3 regions of the Streptomyces sp. NPDC007095 genome follow, and region 1 is predicted to be linked to each of the others. Evidence: riboswitches for the same ligand, from Rfam matches in the RefSeq annotation. Region 1 holds a riboswitch; each other region holds the start of a gene.
What was found. A riboswitch is a leader RNA that binds a small molecule or an ion and turns the genes downstream of it on or off. The one in region 1 is predicted to bind cobalamin.
Positions count from the first base shown of each region.

Region 2: another riboswitch for cobalamin. It lies ahead of ABZ656_RS56250 (ribonucleoside-diphosphate reductase subunit alpha); the one in region 1 lies ahead of ABZ656_RS09685 (cobalamin biosynthesis protein).
Region 3: another riboswitch for cobalamin. It lies ahead of ABZ656_RS45550 (prenyltransferase/squalene oxidase repeat-containing protein); the one in region 1 lies ahead of ABZ656_RS09685 (cobalamin biosynthesis protein).

Region 1 covers NZ_JBEYFS010000020.1:6,493-14,267, reverse strand. The annotation lists gene ABZ656_RS09720 (VOC family protein) at 1-125, shown strand, start outside; gene ABZ656_RS09715 (hypothetical protein) at 160-1,563, opposite strand; gene ABZ656_RS09710 (alpha/beta fold hydrolase) at 1,801-2,925, opposite strand; gene ABZ656_RS09705 (class II aldolase/adducin family protein) at 3,058-3,783, opposite strand; gene ABZ656_RS09700 (lysozyme) at 3,980-4,732, shown strand; gene ABZ656_RS09695 (inorganic phosphate transporter) at 4,945-6,189, shown strand; gene ABZ656_RS09690 (hypothetical protein) at 6,202-6,426, shown strand; cobalamin riboswitch at 6,538-6,680, shown strand; gene ABZ656_RS09685 (cobalamin biosynthesis protein) at 6,780-7,751, shown strand; gene ABZ656_RS09680 (cobyric acid synthase) at 7,748-7,775, shown strand, end outside.
Region 2 covers NZ_JBEYFS010000413.1:137-4,900, forward strand. The annotation lists gene ABZ656_RS56245 (GNAT family N-acetyltransferase) at 104-610, shown strand; cobalamin riboswitch at 628-802, shown strand; gene ABZ656_RS56250 (ribonucleoside-diphosphate reductase subunit alpha) at 1,003-3,333, shown strand; gene ABZ656_RS56255 (ribonucleotide-diphosphate reductase subunit beta) at 3,333-4,346, shown strand; partial or broken gene ABZ656_RS56260 (hypothetical protein) at 4,721-4,764, shown strand, end outside.
Region 3 covers NZ_JBEYFS010000213.1:6,303-14,077, reverse strand. The annotation lists gene ABZ656_RS45570 (hypothetical protein) at 1-1,433, opposite strand, end outside; gene ABZ656_RS45565 (PP2C family protein-serine/threonine phosphatase) at 1,593-2,702, shown strand; gene ABZ656_RS45560 (serine hydrolase domain-containing protein) at 2,784-3,974, shown strand; gene ABZ656_RS45555 (phosphotransferase) at 3,968-4,636, opposite strand; cobalamin riboswitch at 4,685-4,814, shown strand; gene ABZ656_RS45550 (prenyltransferase/squalene oxidase repeat-containing protein) at 4,926-6,164, shown strand; gene ABZ656_RS45545 (SCO2322 family protein) at 6,161-6,838, shown strand; gene ABZ656_RS45540 (CbiQ family ECF transporter T component) at 6,854-7,775, shown strand, end outside.

The sequences.
Region 1 (7,775 bases):
ACCACGGCGCGGAGATCGTCATGCCCCCGACCGACCAGGACTACGGCTCGCGGGACTACCTGGCCCGGGACGCCGAGGGCAACATCTGGAGCTTCGGCACGTACGCCCCGGAGATACGTGACTGATCCGGGAGCGCGGGGCCGATCCGAAGGACAGGTCCTAGCTGCCTCCGGTGTGGACCTGGAAGGCGGCGCGGCGTACGGCCTTGGCGAGGGCCGGGTCCGGGTGGGCGGCGGCGAGCGCGACCAGGACCTGGACGGTGCGGGGATGGCCGACGGCGCGCACCTCGTCGAGCAGCGCGGGCACGGTGGGCTGCACCGCGGACTCCAGATGGCGCACGAGGAGCGGCGCCTCACCGTGGTCGGCGACGGCGGCGGCGGTGTCGACCCAGAGCCAGGTGGACTCTTCGCGGGTGAGGACCTCGTGGGCGTCCTCCGGGTCGTGGCCGTCGTGCTCGGCCAGCCACAGCAGGGCGTAGGGGCGCAGCCAGGACTCGTCGGCCACGGCGCGTACGTCGGGCTCGGCGGGGGCGCCGACCACGCGCAGCGCCTCGAAGGCGAGTCCGCGGGTGAGGGCGTCCTCGCCGCGGGCGGCTTCGAGGAGTTCGGTGACGGCGCTGCCGACGGGGCGGGCGGCGAGCCAGGCGCGGTACTCGGCGCGGGCCGCGTTCGGGCGCAGCTGGGCGCAGCCGCGGAGCATGTCCGAGGCGGGCTGTTCGATGTTCCCGGCGGGGCTCTGCGCGGCGACGCAGATCTGCTCCAGCTTGACCCAGACCGCCCAGCTGCCGAGCGGGGTGAGCGTGGCCTGCCCGGCGGCGCAGGTGAGCGCGCCGACGGAGGCGAGAGCGTGCAGGGCCCAGTCGAGGAGGGGAGCGAGGGGGGCGTCCGCGATCTCGGCGGCCTCCGGGGCGGGCTCCGGCTGGGGGCCGTAGGGGATTTCGCAGCGTTCGGTGCGCAGTTCGGTGACGCGCTGTTCGAGGAGGTCGAGGAGCTGCTCCATGGGGACGGGCCCGGCGGAGAGCTGGAGGAAGGAGAGCACCTGGGGCATCGCGGAGACGACCTCGGCGACGGCGGACGCCTCGCGGTCGGCCGGCTCGGGGTGGGCGAGCGACCAGGCGTCGAAGAGGGCGACCCAGCCGCGCAGGACGGCGCTGTCGTCGCGGTTCCAGGCGCGCAGTCGCCAGCCGGGGCGGGCGATGTCGCCGTGCACCTCGACGAGGCCGGCGAGGCGTGCGGTGTCCCAGTCCGCGCGGACCTGAGCCGGGGTCAGGCCCAACTCCTCGGCGGCCCGTTCGGCGGTCGCGTCGGCGAGGGTGCCCTTGCCGTCGGGGGTGGCGCCGTCGCTCCCCGGGCCGAGCGAGGCGTCGGCCCAGCGGGCGACACGGGCCGCGGCGGCGAGGCCGGTGCGGGCCATACGGGCCAGTTCCGCGGGCGGCGGTGTGCCCTCGGGGGGCCGGGGTGCGGGTCGGCGCGAGCTGCGCTGGGTCACCGCTCGGGGGGCGGAAGCCAGGGGGCGCGAGCGGACGAGTCGGAGCCTGGAGTCGCGCGGGTTACGGGACGTCACGGGTGCAGTCTTCCGGTTGACGGTCCGAAAACCCAAACGGAATGTCACAGCAGGCGACAGGGGTGGCCAATGGACAGGGTTCCGAGGGGGCTCGACACGTGTGAACGAGGCCTTGCACGAGTTGACCGGGGCCCAACCGGAAGCCTCGGGGGCGGCTCCGCCGCGAGGGCGTGCGGGGAATGGCTGTGCGGTCTCTGTGGGGACTCCGCCCGGAGGGCGTTGGTGGGGGCGGGGTGGCTACATCAGGGGGGTCAGGAAGCGGCGCAGGGCCTCTTCGTAGTTCGGGGCGGCGTTCCACATGGCGCCGTGGGAGGCGTTCGGGACCGTGTGCAGGGTGACCAGGTCCGGACGGCTCTCGGCGAGGCGGCGTGAGGGGCCCCAGGGGGCGATCGTGTCGTCCGGGCCGTGCACGATCAGGGTCGGGACCTTGAGCTGGCCGGGGTCGGCAGCTTCCCGGATCCGGTCGCCGTGCACACCGGTGCGGCCCTGCGCGGCACGGACCGCGAGGGGCAGCAGGACGCTGGGCGTGTGGCGGGCCGAGGCGAGGGCGCGCAGCGTGGCTCCCCAGTCGAGGACGGGCGAGTCCAGGATCAGCCCGGAGATCCGCTCGCGCAGGGCGGAGTGCGCGGCGGCGCGCAGGGCCATGGTGGCGCCGATGGACCAGCCGTACAGGACGACCTGGTCGGCGCCGTAGCGCACGGCGTAACGCACGGCGGCGTCCAGGTCGCGCCACTCGGTCTCGCCGAGGTGGTTGAGGCCGTCCGGGGAGCGGGGTGCGCCGAGGTCGCCGCGGTAGGCGAGGTCGAGCACGGGGAGCCGGTTGCGGTGCAGGAACTCCATCACGTTCATGGGGTGCTCGCGGGTGGTGCCGAGCCCGTGCACCGTGATCACCCAGGTGGTGCGGGTGCCGGGCACGAACCAGGCGGGCAGCGGGCCGAGCTCGCCGGGGACGTCCACGTCGGCGTGGTCGAGACCTAGGGCGCTGCCGGGGTTGCCGATGTACAGGTTGGGGGTGAGCCACGCCTTGTCACCGGTCTCCAGGGTGCCGTGGGTGACGCGTTCGAGGCGGCGTACGACCGTGTCGGCGGAGTGGGGTGTGGAGTCCAGGACGGGACCGACGACCGCGTGGGAGCCGTCGCCCGTGAGGCCGTACCTTCCCGGGCGCAGGGAGGCCAGGTCGCGGGTGAGCGTGATCCGGCCCGCGGCCGTGGAGTGCACGGTGAGCCGGGGCTCGGTGGGCAGTGGCCTGCCGGGCGGCGCCTTCAGTGCGGCGTCGCTGGCGAACCTGCCCGCCGCCACGGAGGCTGCGCCCGCGGCCAGGGCTACGGAGACGGCCGCGGCCGTCGCTTTGACAGTACGCACGGGTTCAGTCTCCCGGCGCGGCCCCCGGTCGGCCAGCGGGAGCGGGCGGTGGGCTCCCGCCTCGGGGTGCGCGGGCTCGTTCTCCGGCACCGGGCGCGCACCGGCACCACCGGGTCGCCGCACCGCGCCGGATCAGCGGGGACCGGCCCCGCCGCCCTGCCCGTAGCGCCCCAGCCGCTCCCCCGCCTCTTCCACCTGTTCCGGCGAGAGCAGCGTCGGGGACAGGCCGGGCACGGACGACGCCAGGAGCCAGACGCGGGACATCCATTCCAGTTGGGCGGTGCGGTCGAACGCCTGGGACAGCGAGGCTCCGTAGGCGATGGTGCCGTGGTTCTGGAGGAGGCAGGCCGTGCGGCCGGTGAGGGCCTGGAGCATGTTCTCGGCCAACTCCGGGGTGCCGTAGGTCGCATAGGGGGCAACTCGGACCGGGCCGCCGAGGGCGCCCGCCATGTAGTGGATCAGGGGGAGCTCGGGGACGAGGGCCGAGACGGCCGTCGCGTGCGCGGCGTGGGTGTGGACGACGGCCCGCGCGTCGGTGGCGCGGTGGATCGCGAGATGCATCGGCAGTTCGCTCGTCGCAGCGAGCGAACCGAGGACCTGCCGGCCCTCGAGGTCCACACCGACGGCGTCTTCGGGCCTCAGCCGGTCGTAGGGCACTCCCGTCGGTGTGACCAGGACCGTGTCGCCGACCCGGACGGAGACGTTGCCCGACGTACCGACGACCAGACCGTCGGCCACCGTCCGGCGGGCCGTCGCGACGAGCTCGTCCCACGCGGCCGCCACCTCCCGCTCGCGCGCGCCCGGCGCGCTCGCCCCCACGTCCCGCACTTCCCGTGCGTCCCGCCGCTGCTCAGCCATGCGGCGATCCTGCCAGGCAGGGACGTCAACCCGCTGTCGGCGAGGGCACTTTAGGGCGGAAGACAAGCGTCCGTAAGGCTGCATAGTGGGACATATCACCCTCCTGGGGTGATTGGCTGGCGATCGACGGGCTTTCAACGATCTTCCAATAGCCTCTGGAGGATTTGTCACGCACGTCGCCATTCCGGGGGAAAACATGGCTCGTGACCACAAACCACTCCTTCGCCGTGCCCGCGTCCTCGCGTCGGCGGCCGCCATGGCGGCGCTCACCGCCGCGGGGACCGCCCTCGCCGGGGCCCCGGTCGCCGCGGCGGCCAAACCCAAGGGCCACGACGTCTCCTCGCACCAGAAGAACGTCGACTGGCGGAGCGCGAAGGCGAAGGGCGCCCGGTTCGTCTATGTGAAGGCGACCGAGTCCCACACGTACCGCAATCCGTACTTCGCCCGGCAGTACGACGGGGCGCGCGACGCGGGGATCCTCCGCGGCGCCTACCACTTCGCGGTGCCGGACAAGTCGTCCGGCGCCACCCAGGCCGCGTACTTCGTGCGCAACGGCGGTGCCTGGCGCGCGGACGGCTGGACGCTGCCGCCCGCGCTCGACATGGAGTACAACCCGTATGACAAGAAGCACAAGTGCTACGGCCTGAGCAAGGCCAGGATCGTGAGCTGGATCCAGGCGTTCAGCGACGAACTCGAACGGGAGACCGGCCGCCGTCCGGTCATCTACACGACCACCCACTGGTGGAACACCTGCACCGGCGGCAGCGGCACCTTCGCCGCGAACCACGCCCTGTGGCTCGCCCGCTACGACTCCGCGGACACGGGCGCGTTGCCGGCCGGCTGGTCGACGTGGACGTTCTGGCAGTACGACAACAGCGGCACGCTCCCGGGTGACCAGAATCTCTTCAACGGATCAATGACCCGGCTCAAGCAGTTCGCCACCGGCTAGAAGCCCTCGAACAACCCCCGCCGGAACCGGAGATTCCGCCTCCGTTCGAACAACTGGTAAGCCATCGGGCCGCCCCTCCCGCACACTGGTCATCACAAGCGGAGGGGCGGTCCACCGTTTGAGACACCCCAGCGCCCGCCCCAGTTCACCTTCCGTTCACTCAGGTTGCCTACGGTCCACCTGCCACTGACGCCAAACAGAAGCCTGGGTAAATGGAACACATCACGCTCCTCCTCGGAATCGTGATCGTCACCGCTCTCGTGTTCGATTTCACGAACGGTTTCCACGACACTGCCAACGCGATGGCGACCACCATCTCGACCGGCGCTCTGAAGCCCAAGACGGCGGTGGCCATGTCCGCCGTGCTGAACCTGGTCGGCGCGTTCCTCTCCGTGGAGGTCGCCAAGACGATCTCCGGCGGGATCATCAACGAAGAGGGCATACGCGTCCAAGTGATCTTCGCGGCGCTCGTCGGCGCCATCCTCTGGAATCTGCTGACCTGGCTTCTGGGTCTGCCCTCCAGTTCCTCCCACGCACTGTTCGGCGGCCTGATCGGCGCCGCGGTCATGTCGGCCGGCTGGTCGTCGGTGAACGGCTCGACCGTCGTCACCAAGGTGCTGATCCCCGCGGTCGCCGCGCCCATCGTGGCCGGACTCGCCGCGATGCTGGCCACCCGGCTGACGTACCGGATCGGCAACCGCGCCGACGAGAAGGCGACCGCCAAGGGCTACCGCGCCGGCCAGATCGCCTCCGCCGGCCTGGTCTCCCTGGCGCACGGCACGAACGACGCCCAGAAGACGATGGGCATCATCACCCTCGCGCTGGTCACCGGCGGCGTCATCGCCCCGGGCTCGAACCCCCCGCTGTGGGTCATCGTCTCGGCCGGTACGGCCATCGCGCTCGGCACCTACCTGGGCGGCTGGCGCATCATCCGCACCATGGGCAAGGGCCTCACGGACCTCGCGCCGCCGCAGGGCTTCGCCGCCCAGACCAGCGCCGCGACGGCCATCCTGGCCTCCTCGCACATCGGCTTCTCCCTCTCCACCACCCAGGTCTGCTCCGGCGCAGTGATGGGCTCGGGCATCGGCCGCAAGGGCGGCGTGGTCCGCTGGTCGACCGCGACCCGGATGTTCGTCGCCTGGGGCCTGACCCTGCCGGCCGCCGGTCTGGCCGGCGCCTCCGCCGAGTTCCTGACCAAGCAGGGCACGTGGGGCATCGTCCTCACCGGCGCGCTGCTCGTCGCCGGCGCCGGCACCATCTGGAAGCTCTCCCGCCGCCAGCCGGTCACCGTCGACAACGTCAACGACGTCGACGCCGAGCCCGCGGGCGTCGTCACCGCCGCGATCGCCGCCGTCACCCCGCCGCCCGCGGGCCCCGTCACCGGCGACCTGTCCGGCGACCTGAAGACCACCATCCCGTCCCCGGACGCGGAGCCCACCCGCCCGGCCACGGTGTAAGGACAGAACAGCATGCACATCGACTGGGCAGCCCTCGGCTCCGTCTTCGGAGTCAGCCTCGTGACCACCGTCGGCCTCGTCGGCCTCTTCACCCTCGGCATCGTCGGCCTCTCCAAGCGCGAGTCCGCGTCCGCCCAGGGCGGCTCCGCGACCCTCGCGGTCACCGGCGCGTACGTCTGCTTCGCGGCGTGCGCCGCGGCGGTGGCGTACGGCATCTTCCTGATCGTCGGCAAGTAACCCAAAACGGGCACCACTTCGAGTGGGGTGCGGGACGGATCACCGTCCCGCACCCCACCTGTATGTGGGCCTTCGCACACTCTCCCCGCGCAGGTCAACAGCAAGTTGACGGGTCTTCCAACCCGTGGTGGACTGCCGGAGCCAAGTACGGCGACAGAAGAGGAAGCCGGTGTGAATCCGGCGCGGTCCCGCCACTGTGACCGGGGAAGGAACTCCCCGGGAGCCAGGAACTCTCCCCGCCGGTCTCGTCGAACCAGGGCGTGGACACCCTGAGTGAGGACATAACGCCATGCGCGGCTGCCCAAGTGCCCTGCGAGCGACGGTTCCACCCGACCTGACGGTCGGCTGACCCCGTGCGTGCCGATCGCGTCTTCGCGTACGGCGCCGCCGCCGGACTCCTCGGTGACCTGCTGCTCGGCGATCCCCGCCGGGGGCATCCGGTCGCCGCGTTCGGGCGGAGCGCGGGCACCGTGGAGCGGGTGCTGTGGCGGGACCACCGCGGGTGGGGCGCGCTGCACACCGCCGTGTGTGTGGGCGGTGCCGCCGGACTCGCCGCCGTCGCTTCCCGTGCCGTACGCCCCTCACGTGCCGCGTCCGTCGTGCTGACGGCCGCCGCCACCTGGGCCGTCGTCGGGGGCACCACGCTCGGGCGGGAGGCCCGGGCGATCGGTGGCGCCCTCGCGGACGGGGAGATCGAGACGGCCCGGGAGCGGCTGCCGCATCTGTGCGGGCGCGATCCCCAGGCCCTCGACGCCGACGGCATCGCGCGCGCCGTCGTCGAGTCCGTCGCCGAGAACACCTCCGACGCCGTGGTGGGCGCCCTGGTGTGGGGGGCCGTGGGCGGAGTCCCGGGGCTCGTGGGCTTTCGGGCCGTCAACACCCTTGACGCGATGGTCGGTCACAGGTCGCCCAGGTACCGGCGGTACGGGTGGGCCTCGGCTCGGCTCGACGACGTCGCCGGGTGGCCGGGGGCTCGTCTCACCGCCGTGCTCGCCGCCCTCGCGGGTGACAGTCCACGAGGGGCCGTACGGGCCTGGCGCGCCGACGCCGTCAAGCATCCGAGCCCCAACGCCGGGCCCGTGGAGGCCTCGTTCGCGGGGGCGCTCGGAGTGCGTCTGGGCGGCACCCTCTCCTACGGGGGCCGCGTCGAGCACCGGCCCGAACTCAACGGCGCCGGGCGCGCCGTACACGTCGACGACATCGAACGGGCCGTACGGCTGTCACGGCGTGTCGGCTGGCTCGCCCTCGGCGTGAGTGCCGGCGGGCGGCTGCTCGTACAGAGGCTGCTCGTACAGAGGCTGCTCAGGAAGGGGCGTACGTCATGAGCGGCGGGCTGCTCGTCGCCGGGA
Region 2 (4,764 bases), on a different contig from region 1:
GCCCCCACCCACCCGCAGTCGAAGAACCGCGCGAACAACCCCCACGGGCCGTCGGACGAAAATCCGGCGGCCCGTTCCCGCACCCTGTTGCACACTCACCGGCATGGACCTCCGCATCAGACACGCCCACCCCCACGAATACGACCGCATCGGCGAGATCACCGCACAGGCCTACCTCGGCGACGGCCTGCTCGACTTCGGGGAGAATGACGAGTACCTCGGCGAACTGCGGGACGTGGCCAAACGGGCCGCCGCCGCGGAAGTCCTCGTCGCCGTGGACCACGACCACATCCTCGGCGCCGTGACCTTCGTACCGCGCGGCGGCCCCATGGCCGACATAGCCCGCCCCGGCGAAGCCGAGATCCGTATGCTCGCCGTCGCACGCGAGTCCCGCGGCCGAGGTGCCGGCGAGACCCTCGTTCGCGCCTGCGTCGACCACGCACGCACCACCGCCGGCTGCGTACGCGTCGTGCTCTCCACCCAGCGCACCATGCACGCCGCCCACCGCATCTACGAACGCCTCGGCTTCACCCGCACCCCCGACCGCGACTGGAACCCGCTCCCGGACCTCGACGACATCACTCTCCTCACCTACGAGTTGACACTCTGACACCGGCACGACACAACATCTGGTGGTGTCACCGCGGCCCGGCACAAGATGTATGCTCATGCTCGCTGTCGCCGCAGGGGAATCCGGTGCAAATCCGGAACTGTCCCGCAACGGTGTACTTGTACGTGTTCGCACACCCGCGCCCATGTACTCGCGTCAGTCCGAGGACCTGCCGACAGCGCGCCCGGCCATCCGGCCCGGGTGCATGACGTCCGGGCCTCGCGGAATGGGCCGGTGGACGCGACGCCGTGTGCGCTCGTGAGCTGCCCTGCCCTCCGCCAGGCCCCGTGCCTAGCGAGGGAGAGCCCCAAGTGACCATCGCGCCAGCCGACCCGGCTTCAGCTACCGCTTTCGCACAGCAGGAGCAGCAGCAGCAGCGGAAGCAGGCCCCGGTGGAGACGGACGGTCCCGGTACCACGCTGCTGCGTACCCTGACCGACCTCACCGCCGACCTCCCCGACGCCGACCCCGGCCGGGTCGCCGCCGCCACGCTGCGCGGCCGGTCCGCGCGCGCGGACGACACGGAGCTGCGCGAGCTGGCCACCGAGGCGGCCGCGGGCCTCATCTCCGAGGACCCCGCCTACTCCCGGCTGGCGGCCAGGCTGCTGACGATCAGCATCGCGGCGGAGGCCGCCTCACAGGGCGTCACGTCCTTCTCCGAGTCGATCGCCACGGGTCACCGCGAAGGCCTGATCGCCGACCGCACGGCGGAGTTCGTCCAGCTGTACACGGCCCGGCTGGACGCGCTGATCGACACCGACGGCGACGACCGCTTCGGCTACTTCGGCCTGCGCACCCTGCACAGCCGCTATCTGCTCCGGCACCCGATCACCCGCAAGGTCATCGAGACGCCCCAGCACTTCATGCTGCGCGTGGCGTCGGGCCTGGCCGAGGACGACACGAGCCGGGCCCTGGACGAGGTCGCGGCGCTCTACGGGCTCATGAGCCGCCTCGACTACCTTCCCTCGTCCCCCACGCTGTTCAACTCCGGTACGCGGCACCCGCAGATGTCGTCCTGCTACCTCCTCGACTCCCCGCTGGACGAGCTGGACTCCATCTACGACCGCTACCACCAGGTGGCCCGCCTCTCGAAGCACGCGGGTGGCATCGGTCTTTCGTACTCCCGGATCCGTTCGCGCGGTTCGCTGATCCGCGGTACGAACGGGCACTCCAACGGGATCGTCCCGTTCCTGAAGACCCTCGACGCCTCGGTCGCCGCGGTGAACCAGGGCGGCCGGCGCAAGGGCGCGGCCGCGGTCTACCTGGAGACCTGGCACTCCGACATCGAGGAGTTCCTGGAGCTGCGCGACAACACCGGTGAGGACGCCCGCCGTACGCACAACCTGAACCTCGCGCACTGGATCCCGGACGAGTTCATGCGCCGGGTCGACGCCGACGGGCAGTGGTCCCTCTTCTCGCCCTCCGACGTGCCCGAGCTGGTCGACCTGTGGGGCGACGAGTTCGACGCCGCGTACCGCAGGGCGGAGGCGGCCGGCCTCGCCAAGAAGACCATCCCGGCCCGTGACCTCTACGGCCGCATGATGCGTACCCTCGCGCAGACCGGCAACGGCTGGATGACCTTCAAGGACGCCGCCAACCGCACCGCCAACCAGACGGCGGAGCCGGGCCACACCGTCCACTCCTCGAACCTCTGCACCGAGATCCTGGAGGTCACGGACGACGGGGAGACTGCGGTCTGCAACCTCGGCTCGGTCAACCTCGGCGCCTTCGTCGTCGACGGGGACATCGACTGGGAGCGGCTGGACGAGACGGTCCGCACCGCCGTCACCTTCCTCGACCGTGTCGTCGACATCAACTTCTACCCGACCGAGCAGGCCGGCCGGTCGAACGCGAAGTGGCGGCCCGTCGGCCTCGGCGCGATGGGGCTCCAGGACGTCTTCTTCAAGCTGCGCGTGCCCTTCGACTCGCCCCGGGCCCGCGCGCTCTCCACCCGGATCGCCGAGCGGATCATGCTCGCCGCGTACGAGGCCTCGGCCGACCTCGCGGAGCGCAGCGGCCCGCTCCCGGCCTGGGAGAAGACCCGTACGGCCCGTGGCGTCCTGCACCCCGACCACTACGGCGTGGAACTGACCTGGCCGGAGCGCTGGGCGGCCCTGCGGGAACGTATCGCCGCCGTGGGCATGCGCAACTCCCTCCTCCTCGCCATCGCGCCCACCGCCACCATCGCGTCCATCGCGGGCGTGTACGAGTGCATCGAGCCGCAGGTTTCCAACCTGTTCAAGCGCGAGACGCTCTCCGGTGAGTTCCTCCAGGTCAACTCCTATCTGGTGAACGAGCTGAAGAACCTCGGCGTGTGGGACGCGCAGACCCGGGAGGCGCTGCGCGAGTCCAACGGCTCGGTGCAGGGCTTCACCTGGGTCCCGCAGGACGTCCGCGACCTCTACCGCACCGCGTGGGAGATCCCGCAGCGCGGCCTCATCGACATGGCCGCCGCCCGCACCCCGTTCCTGGACCAGGCCCAGTCCCTGAACCTCTTCCTGGAGACGCCGACCATCGGCAAGCTCTCCTCGATGTACGCGTACGCCTGGAAGTCGGGCCTGAAGACGACGTACTACCTGCGCTCCCGCCCGGCGACCCGTATCGCCCGCGCCGCCCAGGCACAGGCCCAGCCCGAGAAGACCATCCCCGTGCAGGCGATCCCCGACGAGGACGCCGTCGCCTGCTCCCTTGAGAACCCCGAGTCCTGCGAGGCCTGCCAGTAATGAGCTCCACCGAAAAGAACCTGCTCGACCCGGGCTTCGAACTCACGCTCCGCCCCATGCGTTACCCGGACTTCTACGAGCGCTACCGGGACGCCATCAAGAACACCTGGACCGTGGAGGAGGTCGACCTCCACTCGGACGTGGCCGACCTCGCGAAGCTCTCGCAGGGCGAGCAGCACATGATCGGCCGGCTGGTCGCGTTCTTCGCGACGGGCGACTCGATCGTGTCGAACAACCTCGTGCTGACCCTCTACAAGCACATCAACTCCCCCGAGGCGCGCCTGTATCTCTCCAGGCAGCTGTTCGAGGAAGCGGTCCACGTCCAGTTCTATCTGACCCTGCTGGACACCTACCTCCCCGACCCGGAGGACCGCGCCGCCGCCTTCGACGCCGTCGAGAGCATCCCCTCGATCCGCGAGAAGGCAGAGTTCTGCTTCAAGTGGATGGACTCGGTGGAGAAGCTGGACCGTCTGGAGACCAAGGCGGACCGGCGTCGATTCCTGCTCAACCTCATCTGCTTCGCCGCGTGCATCGAGGGCCTCTTCTTCTACGGCGCCTTCGCGTACGTCTACTGGTTCCGCAGCCGGGGTCTGCTGCACGGTCTCGCCACCGGCACCAACTGGGTGTTCCGGGACGAGACGATGCACATGTCCTTCGCCTTCGAGGTGGTGGACACCGTGCGCAAGGAGGAGCCGGAGCTCTTCGACGACCAGCTCCAGCAACAGGTCACCGACATGCTGAGGGAGGCCGTCGAGGCCGAGCTGCAGTTCGCGCGCGACCTGTGCGGTGAGGGCCTGCCGGGCATGAACACCGACTCGATGCGCCAGTACCTGGAGTGCGTGGCCGACCAGCGTCTCCAGCGCCTCGGCTTCGCCCCGGTGTACGGCTCCGAGAACCCCTTCTCCTTCATGGAGCTCCAGGGCGTCCAGGAGCTGACCAACTTCTTCGAGCGCCGCCCCTCGGCGTACCAGGTGGCGGTGGAGGGCTCGGTCGGCTTCGACGAGGACTTCTGACGGTACGAAGGCTTCTGACGGTACGACACCGGTGATGCCGGGGACGCGCGTTGCGTCCCCGGCATCACCGCGTCTCGTCCATGGGCCTTCCATGCACCGTCCATGGACCCCCTATGGGGCGGCAAAGTTCTTCGGGCGTGGCTATCCGGGCGTCATCGGCCCCGGCTAGGTTCTGGCCGTCCTGACATGTCACGTACAGCGGCATGGTGGGGCGCTGAATTGGCATGCCCATGGCAAATTCGCACTTTTCTCACGCTACGCGCGTCACGGGCCTGCCACGCAACGCCGAGAACCCCCACTTCCGGCTGTGGAGCCGTGCGCGGCCCTACCCCGGCCCGCACGGCACCGGCCTCAAACCGATGGAGGCAGCACCCATGCGTGAGACACCCCCCAGCAGGCCCGCCCGGCGACTGCGAAG
Region 3 (7,775 bases), on a different contig from region 1:
TCCGTGCAGCGCTCCGCCCAGTCCGCCGCGACGTCCAGGTCGCCCTGGAGCAGTGCCACCGCGCCGCGTGCCCACAGGGCGCGGGTGCGGTCGGGTCCGGGCGGCGGGTCGGCGGCGAGCGCGAGGTCCAGGCAGTGCTGGGCGTCGCGCAGAGAGCCGCAGTGCCGCCACAGGAAGCCGAGGTCGGCCGCCATCCCCAGGGCGATCCGGCGGTCGGGGTCGGTGAGCGCGCAGTCCATCGCGGCGCGCAGGTTGGCGTGTTCGGTGAGGGTGCGTTCGCACCAGGCGACCTGGCGTCCGGTGTTCCACTCGGTCCATCCCTGGCGGACCAGCCGCCGGAAATGGTCGCGGTGGCGCAGCCGTACGGCGTGCTCCTCGCCGAGGGCGCACAGCCAGTCGGCGCCGAACTCCCTGACGGTGTCGAGGAGTCGGAAGCGGGCGGGGTCGGTGCGGTGGCGCTGCACGATGGACTGCTCGACGAGCCGGGCGAGCAGTGCGGCGATCCGCCCGGCGGGCAGCGGGCCGCCCGCGCAGATCTCCTCGGCGGCGCCCACGCAGAAGCCGTCCGCGAACACCGAGAGCCGGGCCCACAACAGCCGCTCCAGCGGCGCGCACAGTTCGTGGCTCCAGCCGATCGCCGTGCGCAGTGTCTGGTGGCGTGGCGGTCCGGCGCCGTCGCGCGGGGCGCTGAGCAGGTCGAGCCGGGACGGCAGGCGTTCGCCGAGCCGGCCGTGGAGCTGGGCCAGGGACAGTTCGGACAGTCGGGCGGCGGCGAGTTCGAGGGCGAGCGGGATGCCGTCGAGGCGACGGCAGACGGCCTCCACGGTGGGGCGGTTGATGTCGTCGAGGGTGAACCCGGTGTTGGTGGCGCGGTCGGCGAACAGGGTGACGGCGTCGTCGGCGATCGGCAGCGGGTCCAGGGTCAGCACGAGTTCACCGGGCAGTCCGAGCGGTTCGCGGCTGGTGACGAGGACGCGCAGGCCGGGAAGGGCGGGCAGCAGGGTCTCGACGAGTGCGGCGCACTCCGCGAGGACGTGTTCGCAGGAGTCGAGCACCAGCAACAGCCGTTTGCCTTCGGCCCATTCGGCCACCACCTCGGTGACGGGGCCGGTGGACTGGTCGGCGAGCCGCAGCGCCTCCACGACGGCGAGGCCGACCAGGCCGGCGGTGTGCAGGGGGGAGAGTTCCACCAGCCAGACGCCGTCGTTGTAGGCCTTCTGGGCCCGGCCCAGTGCGCGCAGGGCGAGCCGGGTCTTGCCGACTCCGCCGACGCCGACGACGCTCAGGAGCCGGTATGTGCCCACCGAGGGGTCCAGCTCCGTCTCCAGCCAGTGGAGTTCCTCCCGCCGCCCGACGAAGCTGTGCGTCTCGGGCGGCAGATTGCCGGGGCCGCCGCCGGTCGGATGCGTCGGCTCGGTCGTTTTGTCGGACACAACAGCCATTCTGGACGGATCACGCCGGCTCCGGCGGCAGTCCGAGAACTCGGACAGAAGAGCGTCGGCACCACGACAGTTCCGGGCACCTTTCGACGAGATGCGATCAACTCCCTGTTGGTGAGGGTGCGGCGGTCGATGTTCGGAGATCGTCGGGTGATGGGCACGAAGGAGCAGGGGCAGCGAGATCGCCGAGAACACCAGGAAGACCGAGGACATCAAGAACGGCGGGAGCGGCGGGCGCTGCTCGCACCGCTCGTCACCTGTCTGCTGATCGCCGTGCCGGATCTGCTCTTCGAACAGGTACCGCCGCTCATCACCCTGCTGCTCATCGGCCCGCTGCTGGCCTGCGCCCGGCTCGGCGTCCGGCACACCGTGCTGGTGTGCTGCTGGTCGGCGGTCCTGGGCCTGGCCATGGGGATCGGCAACGAAACGGTGCCGAGCACCGGCTTCGGCATCCGCTGGGGCGGACTCCTCGTCGGCTGCGCGCTCACCGTGTACGCGGCCCGGCAGCGTGACCGCCTCCGCGACCGGCTGGCGCGGGCCCGCGAGGTGGCCCGGGTCACCCAGACGGCGATCCTGCGGCCCATCTCCCGTACCTTCGACGGGACCCGGGTCTGTACCCGGTACCACAGCGTCTCGCACGAATCGGACGTCGGCGGCGACCTGTACGACGTCGCGGTGACGCCGTACGGCCTGCGGGTTCTCGTCGGCGATGTACGCGGCCACGGCGTCGAGGGGCTCCGGCTGGCCGCCGACACCATCACGGCCTTCCGTGAACTCGCCTACACCGCAACGGACCTGACGACCCTCACCACCGGACTCGACGCCCTGCTCGCCCCCGAACTGGGTCCCGAGGACTTCGTCACCGCGGTGCTCGCCGAGTTCGCGCCCGGCGAGGTGCGGCTCGTCAACTGCGGCCATCCGCCGCCGCTGCGCTCCGGCCACCGCGTCGAACTCCTCGAACCCCTCGTCCCCACAACGCCGTTGGGGCTCGGTCCCGACCCGCACCAGTACCGCGTACGGCTCCAGCCCGGCGACCGGCTGCTCCTCTACACCGACGGCCTCACCGAGGCCCGTGACCCGGAGGGCGCCCCGTTCCCCCTCCTCGGCGAGGCGGCGCTCGCCCTGCGCGAGCCGCTGCCCGACGAGGCTCTGCGGTCCCTGCACGCCCGCCTGCTCGCCCACACCGGCACCGCCCTCGCCGACGATCTCGCCCTGGTGCTGTGCCAGCCCACGGAGGCGACGGTTCCGGCGCCCGTGCCGTGACCGATGATTCCGCGACGCGACGGGAGTCGTAGATACCGAAGCACCCCCCAGAAAGGCCAACCGATGCCGAAGCCGAAGCCGATGCCGAACCCGTTGCCGAAGCCGGACCCGAACCCGAGGTCGGCGAGCGGCCTGCACGACCTCCTGAAGGCGTACGTCGACGAGGGCAAGGTGCCGGGAGCCGTGGGCCTGGTGGCCCGCGGCGACACGGTCGAGGTCCGGGCCGTCGGCACCGTCGACGTCGAGGGCAGCGCCCCGATGGCCAGGGACTCGATCTTCCGTATCGCCTCGATCAGCAAGCCGATCACCGCGGCGGCGGTGATGATGCTGATCGAGGACGGGCAGATCGCGTCGGACGATCCGGTCGACACCTGGCTCCCGGAGCTGGCGAAGCCGATGGTCGTACGGACCCCGTCGAGTCCGGTCGAGGACGTGGTCCCGGCCGCCCGTCCCCTCACCGTCGCCGACCTGCTCTCCTCCCGGGCGGGCTGGGGCTTCCCGTCCGACTTCACGCTGCCGCAGGTCCAGGCGCTGTTCGAGGTCCAGAAGGACGGCCGCGAACCGCAGGGCTTCCCGGCGCCGGACGCGTGGCTGGCGGACCTGTCCCGGATCCCGCTGCTGTACCAGCCGGGCGAGGCCTGGCTGTACGGCACCTGCTCCGACCTCCAGGGCGTGCTGGTCTCCCGGGTCACGGGCCGTTCACTGCCGGAGTTCCTGGCCGAGCGGGTCTTCGAGCCGCTCGGCATGACCGACACGGCGTTCGAGGTACCGGCCGCCAAGCGCGACCGCTTCACCAGCTCCTACCGCACCGCGCCCGACGGCCAGGGTCTCGAACTGGCCGACTCGCCCGACGGTCAGTGGAGCCGCGTGCCGCCGTTCCCCTCCGGCGGGGGTGGACTCGTCTCGACCGCCGACGACTGGCTGGCCTTCGCCCGGCTGCTCCTCGCGGGCGGCACCGCGGCCGGGGGCCGCCGGCTCCTCTCCCGCGCCTCGGTACGGCAGATGACCACCAACCACCTCACCCGCCCGCAGCGCGAGATCGGCGCGCTCTTCATGGAAGGCCAGGGCTGGGGTTACGGCGCCCAGGTCGACATCGCGCCCACCGACCCCTGGAACGTCCCGGGCCGCTACGGCTGGACCGGCGGCACCGGCACCACCGGCCACCTCGTCCCCGCCACCGGCACCGTCACCCTGCTCCTCACCCAGGTGGCCATGGAGAACCCGACGCCGACCCCGCTGATGCGCGACTTCTGGCGCCGCACCGCTCAGTGAAGCAGCGTCCGGATCAACTCCTCGGCATCCCCGAGGAGTTGGACCTCATGTGCGCTCATGGTCGGATTGGCGGCCCGCCGCACCCGCGCCTGCGCAAGCCCTTCCCGCGTCACCCGGTCCGCGTTCCCGTCGAGCATCGCGACCAGCGTCTCGCGGGCCGGCTCCGCGTGGACCTCAGCGCCGACGGCGACCTGCGCGAGGATCACGGCGGACATGCCCCAGTCCAGACCGGGCGGCCCGTCCTCGGCGTTGGACCAGTCGATGACCTTCGGGCCGTCCGGGGTGAGCATCACGTTGTCCGGGTGCAGATCCAGGTGCAGTACGCGGACGCCCACGTCACCGGAACCCCGACCGGGCACGGCGTGCAACGCGCGCAGCAGTCCGGCAAGCACGCCACCACCCTCCCGCGCGCCGATCTCCCCCGCCTCGAACGCCGCCAGCATGGTCGGCCCCGAAAGCCGCTCCATCACCATCTCGGTCCGGCTCGCCGCCCGCACGGCCGGCGTCGGATATCCGTGCTCCCGCACGTACTCCATCACCGCCGCCTCGGCCGCCGCGTCCCCCCACCCGTCCCGATCCCGCCGCACCACCCAGCCCCGCTCCCCCTCCACCTCGAAGACATCCGCCGAACGCCCCGAACCGATCAGTCTCCCCGTCCGCATGGCTCCGAACCTATCCGCCGCCACAGCCGCTCCTCAGGCGATTCCTACGGGCCGGTACAGTAAGCAGGTCGTCATCACACCCGTACGCGGAGAAGCCGGTGCAATTCCGGCGCTGACCCGCAACCGTGAGCCACCCACAGGCGTGGCAAGCCGGATCGCCTCGTCCGGGACGTGACCGGCTCGTGCCACCGGCAGCCCGCCGGTGGCCGGCACCGTCGAGGGATACGGGGCCGGAGCCGCTCGGGGCCAAGCCTGCGCCCGGTGCTGCCCGGCTTCCGCAGGGAGAGTCATGCTTGTTCGCCGCAGCGCCGCGGTACTGGCCGCCACCGTAGTGATCGGTACGGCCCTGGCCCCGGCCGCCGTGGCCGAGGGCGCCTCGCCTTCGCCTGCCCCGGCGATACCCTCCGGCCTCTACGGCACCACCGACCCCACCTACGACGGTGTCTGGCGGCAGTCCCTCGCGCTGCTCGCCCAGCACACCGTCGGTGTGAAGCCCGCGGCGAAGGCCGTCGACTGGCTGGCCGGGCAGCAGTGCGCGAACGGGGCGTTCGCGGCGTACCGCGCCGACGCGTCGGCGAAGTGCGACGCCAAGACGATGGTCGACACCAACAGCACCTCGGCGGCCGTGCAGGCCCTCGCCGCGCTCGGCGGCCACGGCGGCGAGACGGACAAGGCCGTCGCATGGCTGAAGTCCGTACAGAACAAGGACGGCGGCTGGGGCTACACCGCGGGCGGCGCGAGCGACGCGAACTCCACGTCCGTGGTGATCGGGGCGCTGGCGGGGGTGGGCTTGAAGCCGAGCGATGTCTCCAAGGGCGGCAAGTCGCCGTACGACGCCCTCGCGAAGCTGTCGATCCCGTGCGGCGGGGCCGACGGGGGCGCGTTCGCCTACCAGCCGGACAAGAAGGGCAAGCTCGCGGCCAACGCGGACGCGACGGCGGCGGCCGTGGTCGGAGCCCTGGGCAGGGGCCTCGCCGGTGAACCCCTGAAGCCCGTGGCCGACCCCCTCTCCTGCGGGACCGCCGACAGCGCCGGGCAGGCGGCCCGGAACGGCGCCGCGTACCTCGTCAAGGCGCTCGCCAAGGACCAGCACCTCACGTCGACGATGCCCGGCGCCAAGGACCAGCCGGACTACGGCAACACGGCGGACGCGGTCGTCGCGCTCGCCACCGCCGGGCACGGCGACAAGGCGGCCGACGCGATGCGCTGGCTGGAGGCCCACTCCGCGCAGTGGGCCGAGCAGAGCGGACCCGCCGCGTACGCGCAACTCGTCCTCGCCGCCGACGCGGCGACGTTCGACCCGCGCGACTTCGGCGGCCGGGACCTCGTCAAGCAGCTCAACGCCACCGGCCCCGCGCCCGCGTCCCTCCCGGCCGAGCCCACGGCCTCCTCCTCCGCGTCCGCCGCGGAAGCCACGAAGAAGGACGACAGCGGCGTCAGCGTCTGGTGGATCATCGGCGTCGGTCTCGTCGGCGGCATCGGCATCGGTTTCCTGCTCAGCGCCCGGAACAAGAAGCAGCAGCCGTGAGCCGCCGTCGGACGTGCGCACTGGTCCTGTCCCTGCTCCTGCTCGCACTCGGCGGTGCGGGACAGGCCCAGGCCGTCGGCTACCGCTACTGGTCGTTCTGGGACCTGACCGACGGGAAGTGGACGTACGCGACGCAGGGCCCGTCGACCGCGCGGCCGTCCGACGGCGACGTGCAGGGCTTCCGTTTCGCGGTGAGCGCGGACTCGCAGGACGCCTCCAAACCGCGCGGCGACGCCGACTTCGCGTCCATCTGCGCGAAGACGCCCGCCCAGGCGGGCCACAAGCGGGTGGCCCTCGTCATCGACTCCGGCACGACCGAGGACGCCCCGGGCGGCGAGACGCCGCCCGCTCCGCGGACGGTCTGTGCCCGCGTCCCCGCCGACGCGACCACGGCCGAGGCGCTGGCGACGGTCGCCAAGCCCCTCCGGTACGACACCAACGCCCTCCTGTGCGCCATCGCGGGCTACCCCGGAACGGGCTGCGGCGACCAGGTCGCGACGTCGCACACCGCGCCTTCCGCCACCTCGAAAGCCAACGCCAAGGCCAACGCCAAAGCCGACGCCAAGTCCGAGCCGGACCGGCACGGCCCGTCGCTGGGCCTGCTCGCGGGAGTCGTCGCGGTCGCCGCGATCGGCGGGGCGGCGGTCTGGCAGACCCGCCGCCGCCGGCCCTGAGTACGGCGAGCGACGATGACACGCGCGCCGAAGGCACACCGTTCCAACGCCCTCCCCCCAGGAGCCTGGTGGATCTGGGCCCTGGGCCTGGGAACCGCCGCCTCCCGCACCACCAACCCCCTCCTGCTCGCCCTCCTCATAGCCGTGGCCGGCTATGTGGTGGCCGCCCGCCGGACCGACGCCCCCTGGGCCCGCTCCTACACCGCGTTCGTCAGACTCGGCATCGCCGTCCTCGGCATCCGGCTGGCGTTCGCCGTCTTCCTCGGCTCCCCCGTCCCCGGCACCCACCTCCTCATCACCCTCCCCGAACTCCCCCTCCCCCACTGGGCCCAGGGCATCCGTATCGGCGGCCGGGTCACCGCCGAGGGCCTGCTGTTCGCGCTGTACGACGGCCTGAAGCTGGCCACGCTCCTCATCTGCGTCGGCGCGGCGAACGCCCTCGCGAACCCGGCACGGCTGCTGAAGTCGCTCCCGGGCGCCCTGTACGAGGCGGGCGTCGCGGTGGTCGTCGCGCTGACGTTCGCGCCGAACCTGATCGCGGACGGCCGGCGACTGCGCGCCGCCCGCCGTCTGCGCGGCCGCCCCGACCGTGGGCTGCATGGCCTGCTGCACGTCGGACTCCCCGTCCTGGAGGGTGCGTTGGAGCGTTCGGTCGCCCTCGCAGCGGCGATGGACGCCCGCGGCTACGGCCGCACCGCCGAGGTACCGCCCGCCGTCCGCCGTACGACCACCGCCTTGACCCTGGGCGGTCTGCTCGGCGTCTGCGCGGGCACATACGGAGTGCTGACCGCCGAGGGTGGCACCTACGGCCTGCCCGTGCTGCTCGCCGGAGTGGCCGCGGCGCTCGGCGGGCTGTGGCTGGGCGGGCGCCGCTCCGTCCGCACGCGCTACCGCCCGGACGTGTGGGGCGTACGGGCCTGGCTGGTGGCGGGTTCCG